Regions from separate parts of the Longicatena sp. genome, predicted to be linked through region 1. Evidence: a T-box and tRNA genes for the amino acid it is inferred to sense, from the RefSeq annotation. Region 1 holds a T-box; the other holds one or more tRNA genes.
What was found. A T-box is a leader RNA that pairs with one kind of tRNA and senses whether it is charged. The one in region 1 lies ahead of leuS (leucine--tRNA ligase), so its partner is inferred to be a tRNA-Leu.

Region 1 (3,422 bases):
TTTAAGAAGGACGTGGTGATGCGCGTCCTTTTTAAAAGCTATGTAAGGGAACAAGAACGTTCCCTGTAATACTACCAGCGATTGCAGTTATTCCAATTGTTGTTGCAGCCACATCCAAAATCGCCTTCGATACTACGCATGCAGTTAACAAACTGACGAGCACAACGGTTTTCTCTTGCTCTGCGGCATGCTGCATGATGAGCAATACGTTCTACTTCACGGAACAATGCATCATCATAGTTGTTGTTACAAGAGCAACAGTTACAACCTTTGTTGAAGAAGTTACCATCGTTAAAGCCTCTGTTGAAGTTACCATTACACATAAACAATTCCTCCTTTATGAGATACGTTTTTTCTTAACGTATCTTCATCAATAAGGTATGAATAGCATTGCTTGCCCATTTAGGCAATCGCTCGTACTTTTTTAAAAATGAGAAGAACGCCCGTATGAAAGATAAGGCAATCCATAATATATACCGATATAAAAATTGCTTGTTGCGCTAAGTTTATGGTATGCTGATGGTGGTGATCCTATGAGACATAAAGAACAATGGAATTTAATAGCGGCCGCATGTATATTGGTCTTGTTTGTTGTGACGATTTTCATACCGTCATTTGAGCCGTTAGCTAAGACAATCGCACTTTTGCTATATGCATTGGTTAGTATAATATCCTTACAAAAGCAAAAGAAAGAGGGAGAGGATATTCAAAAAGCAGCTATGTTTTCCCTTGCGGTTTTTCTCATTTTAGGCTATTTACTCTTTTTTGTATGATGTGAGATGAAAAAAGTCAGTGAAACATTGACAAAAACATGAAGAATTGAGTATACTAATACTCGTAAAGGCGATGAATTAAAGTAGTACCTTGGAAAATAATGCAGAGAGTCAGCTGGTTGGTGAAAAGCTGAAGTATGGAACAGGGGAACTCGTTAAGGAGCCGATAAGCACACTTATCCGTTTTACTTCGCGTTAAGAAGAAATGAAGGGCTTTTTTCCTTAAGAAAAAAGAACTAAGGTGGTACCGCGTTGAACAACGTCCTTAGAATGTTTAAGGATGTTTTTTTATTACAAAAGGAGAATGATTATGAACTATCAACACCAGAAAGTAGAGAAAAAATGGCAAACGTACTGGAAAGAGAATAAAACTTTTGCCTGTGACACACATGATTTCAGTAAGCCTAAATTTTATGTATTGGATATGTTTCCATATCCAAGTGGAAATGGTTTGCATGTTGGCCATCCAGAAGGCTATACCGCTACCGATATTTTGGCACGAATGAAACGCATGCAAGGTTACAACGTATTACATCCAATGGGATGGGATGCTTTTGGCTTGCCGGCAGAGCAATTTGCTATTCAGACAGGAAATCATCCTGCTGAATTCACAAAGAAAAACGTTGATCATTTCCGTGAACAGATTCAGTCTTTAGGTTTCTCCTATGATTGGGATCGCGAGATTTCAACGACAGATCCTGATTATTATAAATGGACCCAATGGATTTTCTTGCAGCTTTATAAGAAAGGGTTAGCATATGTTGATGAGATTCCTGTAAACTGGTGTCCTGAATTGGGGACGGTTTTAGCTAATGAAGAAGTCATTGACGGAAAGAGTGAGCGAGGTGGCTACCCAGTCATTCGTAAGCCGATGCGTCAGTGGGTCTTAAAAATCACAGAATATGCAGAGCGTCTGTTAGAAGATCTGGAGTTATGCGATTGGCCACAATCCACCAAAGAAATGCAGATCAATTGGATTGGTAAATCACAAGGCGCTAATGTTATCTTTAAGATAAAGAATACAGATAAAGAATTTACGGTATTTACGACACGCTGCGATACTTTATTTGGCGCTACTTATTGTGTTATGGCACCTGAACATCCATATGTAGATGAAATCACGACAGCTGCTCAAAAAGAGCAAATAGCTGCTTATAAGAAGACTTGTGCATCAAAGTCTGATTTAGAACGTACGGAATTAAACAAAGAGAAAACAGGTGTTTTTACTGGCGCTTATGCGATCAACCCAGTAAATGGAAAAGAAGTTCCTATTTGGATTAGTGATTATGTATTAGCAAGTTATGGAACTGGAGCAATCATGGCTGTTCCTGCACACGATACCCGTGATTATGAATTTGCTAAGAAATTTAATATCGAAATCATTCCTGTTTTAGAAGGCGGAGATATCAGCAAAGAAGCCTTCACGGAAGATGGTGTTCACGTGAATTCCGCGTTCTTAAATGGTATGGGAAAACAGGAAGCCATTGATACTATGATCAAATGGTTAGAAGAACATCATTGTGGTTGTGCAAAGACAACATATAAATTACGTGATTGGCTGTTTTCTCGTCAGCGTTACTGGGGAGAGCCAATTCCTATTATCCATATGGAAGATGGTACGACACGCACGGTTGATATTGATGAACTGCCACTTGAATTACCAGAAACTAAGATTTTCAAACCAAATGCAAATGGCGAATCACCATTAGCACATTGCGAAGATTGGTTGAATGTCGAAATCGATGGTGTTAAAGGAAAACGCGAAACCAATACGATGCCACAATGGGCTGGCAGCTGTTGGTATTATCTGCGTTATATTGATCCTAAAAATCATGAAGCAATTGCAGATGAAAAACTATTAGAACATTGGTTGCCAGTAGATTTATATGTCGGTGGTGCTGAACATGCGGTATTACACTTATTATATGCACGCTTCTGGCATAAAGTATTGTATGACTGCGGTGTTGTAAAAACCAAAGAACCTTTCCAAAAATTATTCCATCAGGGAATGATCTTAGGAGAAAATAACGAAAAAATGTCAAAATCGCGTGGAAATGTTGTAAATCCAGATGATATCGTTGAAAGCCATGGTGCTGATGCGCTGCGTGTATATGAAATGTTTATGGGGCCACTTGAAGCTGCTTTGCCTTGGAGTACGACCGGATTGGATGGTTCTCGTAAATGGTTGGAACGTGTTTGGCGCTTATATACCGAACAAAATAAATTAGCAAAAGAGAATGATGGAAAATTAGATAAGGTCTATCATGCAACTGTAAAAAAGGTAACACATGACGTCGAAACCTTGAACTTAAATACAGCGATTTCACAAATGATGATTTTTATCAATGAATGCTATAAAGCAGATACTATTTATGAAGAATATGCAAAAGGTTTCTTAAAAATGTTTGCATGTTTTGCTCCACATATGGGGGAAGAAATCTGGCAGGATGTCTTCCATGGAGAACAAACTATTGCATATGAACCTTGGCCGACATATGACGAAAGTAAATTGATTGAAAGTGAAGTTGAAATCATCGTTCAGGTGAATGGTAAATTGCGTGGTAAATTTAAGATTGCAGCGGATGCGAATGAGGATGCTATTAAAGAAGAGGCATTACAGTTAACGAGTGTGAAAGCACAATTAGAAGG
Region 2 (3,422 bases), on a different contig from region 1:
ATATCCGCTAATTCCTCTTTGATTTTTTCCATATAGCTGGATTCCAATCCTACGATGATATCTGCATCACTTTGATCCTTTTCCACATAGATTTTTGCTGCGGCTTTGGCGGTTGGCACATACATCACCATGGCATGCAGATCAGGAAATTGTTCATTCAATTGTTTTTGCAATTCTTCCCCACGAAATTGTTCCATGGAAGAATAAATAATGATGGTTTCTCTTTCCTGACGAATGCTCAGCAACAGAATTGCCGTTATTAAAAACAATGCCACGATTGCCTTCCTCATCTTTCCACATCCTCCCTTTGTTCAAGTTATATTCATTTTAGCATACAAAATGAACAAATCAACCTTTTAATTCTTAATTTTACTTCATATTACTTCCAATGATTTTACATAAATTGAACAATCCATAATAATGAAAACGCTTTTTTGATCTTCCTAGAGAACAATTGTTGCAATAGCAAGCTCATAGCGAATGCCTTCAGATTGAGATTCGTGATAAGAAAAATCCCTTATCTACTTTTGCATGAAGACCATCGTAGCATACATACTAACCTTAGAAGGAGGGTAATCCTATGAAAAAAATTTATACAGTCTTTCTCATGGTGTTATTTTTATTTATCTTAACACCTGTACACGCAAAAGATACGCAGAACATCCTCATCACCGGAAAGCATCTTCCTTATATCATGGTAGCCAGTATGCAGGAAGATGATTCTATGGATATGTACCTTATTCCAACATCTTTGACCTTACCGCTTTCGCAAAACCCCCAACAGTTGCGGCCATTAAATCAATACGATAAGCAAGAAGAGATCAATCGCATACGTGAAGTGATTCAACAATTCTTTGAGCTTTCCATCACCAATACCGTGTATTTACATATGGATACTATTCAAAAAGATATGGGAGTCGCTTATAATGAACAAACCTTTTCTGATGTAAAACATATGACCGCTTATTTCGCAAAGGTAGTCAAACAATTAAAACTCTCGATGATTTTTCATGCGTCTGATTATCTAGAGGATGATTTGAATATCAGTGATTATTATGCATTCTATAAGATATTTCACGATGGTCATCCAAAAATACGCTATCATTATGTAAATTATCTGTATATTGATCCTACCGTCTGCTATCCATTAGATAATCAATTTTCATAAGTTTATCTTTCACATACAGATGGTAAAGTAAGATTGGGTAAAAACGGAAGTTGCCTTTCTCTACTAGTTCTTGCTAACATCCATAACTCCTCCATCATAAAAGGAGCTATGGATTTATTTTTGCACATCTATTTATTTTCTCATGAAAAAAATTAAATTTTTTTTAAATTTCTGCTTGCATTTTTTGTATTTTATTATATAATGTTATAGCACCGATGATGTGGGGCAATCAAAAATAAATATAAGGTTCCGTAGCCAAGTGGTAAGGCAATAGACTGCAACTCTGTGATCATCGGTTCAAGTCCGATCGGAACCTCCATTACTTGGGGTAGTGGCGAAATAGGCAGACGCAACGGACTTAAAATCCGTTGGGAGTTAATCCCGTGCGGGTTCAAGTCCCGCCTTCCCCACCAACATACGAACTAGCCTTTGCAAAAAGGCTTTTTTTATGTTTTACCATTTCAAAAAAAAGCATAAAGTCGTTTGCTTTATGCTTCCTATACCATGCAGACAAACATCATTTTTCATATGCTTGCATGGTTTTTTTATGCTTTCCACATCAAGTGATATACCTGAGCATTCGTTTCTGCATCGTTTTCTTTTGCTAAAATAGCAAAGTGTTCCCTTTGATAAAAACGCAATGCTTTTTCATTCTTTTCATATACATGCAATTGTAAAATTGTTTTGTGTTTTTTTAATTCATCCATTAACTTCTTTCCAATGCCCCTATTTTGCATTGCTTCATTTACAAAGATACCCGCAACATACGTATCCTGTAATCCGGCAAACCCTACAACAGCACCATTCTCCTCATATACATATACCTCTGCTTCTTGTATGGCTTGAGAAACCATCGCATACTGTTTTTTCCAATAGGTAGGTGATAGAAAGGAATGCGCTGTTAGATTGCCATGTAGCCAAATATCCATAACAACGTCATGGTCCATAGCTTCCATTTTTCTTATCATACTACTTCCTCCTGTAAGATAGGCATGCCATCGCTTGTTTTTTATGTGCAACTCTTGTTTAATCTATGATTTCTTTGATACTTTGTATAGTATCAATACGCAGCATGCGCACGATTGTTTTTCGTTTTGTCATGGTTTCTATTAACAACCATTCATCATCTAAATCACATAAAACACCTTCAATGCTATACATCGCATCTAGTGATGCCAGTGGTTTTTTTAAGATGATCGAGCAATTCTTCTTAAGATATTGCGGCAATATGGCTTGATAATTTAATGATGGTTGATCTTTTACAGTCTGTTTTTCCTTTTCCCCATGTGTCACTGTTTTCATAAGATAGCACAATAACACAAGGATGATTAGCAATAAAAATATTGTCATGCTGCTTCCTCCACGATCATAAAGCCATGGATAGCCCTTGTATCAATAAGTTTTATCAATGTTTCTTTTTTGAAAAAAGTATTGCTTTTTCCTCTTGTATAAGCCACTCGTATCCATTCCTTCGTAACCTCCAGCACCTTTGCTTTCTCGTTATAGGAATTCAGCATGTAATCAAAATCCTCACAATCTAAAATAACCGTCTTTCCCTGTAAAGCCTGTAACACATGCAAATCCTTCTTTGTTTTTTCTTGAGCTAGTATCTCTAATTGGTTATCCGCAAGATCGTCTAAAGAAATATGATAGATAGCCGCTAATTCGATAGCTTTATCAAAAGTCGGTGCACTTTGCCCATTTTCCCAGTTCGATATGGTTTGTCTTGTTAAAGAAAGCAAATCGGCTAGCTCTTGCTGACTATAACCACTTTTTTTACGCAATGCAATTAACTTATCTTTTAACATCGAATACCCCTTTCTACGTTTTGTGTGGTTCTATTATAGCGATTGTGCTAAAAAAACACTAGCAAAAATCTTTGGCATTTGGGCAAATTTCAATAACATTGCCTAAGCTACTGCCCCTTAAGCGTTATTTTAACAATTTCAGAGGTTGTTCCTATACGTATTGGCAAGCCCCAAGTACCTGCTCCGCTGCTGACAATCATCGGATATGGCTTTTGATAAGTTCCATAATCATAAGGATATGCCAACTTTGTAAAGAGAGTATTAGGAAAGATCTGTCCCTGATGCGTATGCCCGCTGACTTGTAAATCTATCGCATGGACATCATCAAAGCATGGTCGATGATCGATAACGATAATTGGCTTGTCTGCTTGACAGGATTTTATAAAGGTGGCAAGCTCCATACGTCTTTCCTTTTTGTCCTTGCGTCCAATCACATAAAACCGATG

Region 2: it encodes a tRNA-Leu, which carries the amino acid that the T-box ahead of leuS (leucine--tRNA ligase) is inferred to sense. The anticodon was not compared.

What each region holds. Positions count from the first base shown of each region.
Region 1 covers NZ_CEVYEL010000026.1:34,054-37,475, reverse strand. The annotation lists gene AC1VS3_RS07380 (hypothetical protein) at 72-323, opposite strand; gene AC1VS3_RS07375 (hypothetical protein) at 534-773, shown strand; T-box leader at 838-1,043, shown strand; gene leuS (leucine--tRNA ligase) at 1,084-3,422, shown strand, end outside.
Region 2 covers NZ_CEVYEL010000029.1:13,362-16,783, forward strand. The annotation lists gene AC1VS3_RS07740 (extracellular solute-binding protein) at 1-290, opposite strand, end outside; gene AC1VS3_RS07745 (hypothetical protein) at 581-1,168, shown strand; tRNA gene AC1VS3_RS07750 (tRNA-Cys) at 1,414-1,487, shown strand; tRNA gene AC1VS3_RS07755 (tRNA-Leu) at 1,494-1,581, shown strand; gene AC1VS3_RS07760 (GNAT family N-acetyltransferase) at 1,714-2,136, opposite strand; gene AC1VS3_RS07765 (hypothetical protein) at 2,195-2,518, opposite strand; gene AC1VS3_RS07770 (helix-turn-helix transcriptional regulator) at 2,515-2,976, opposite strand; gene AC1VS3_RS07775 (metallophosphoesterase) at 3,084-3,422, opposite strand, start outside.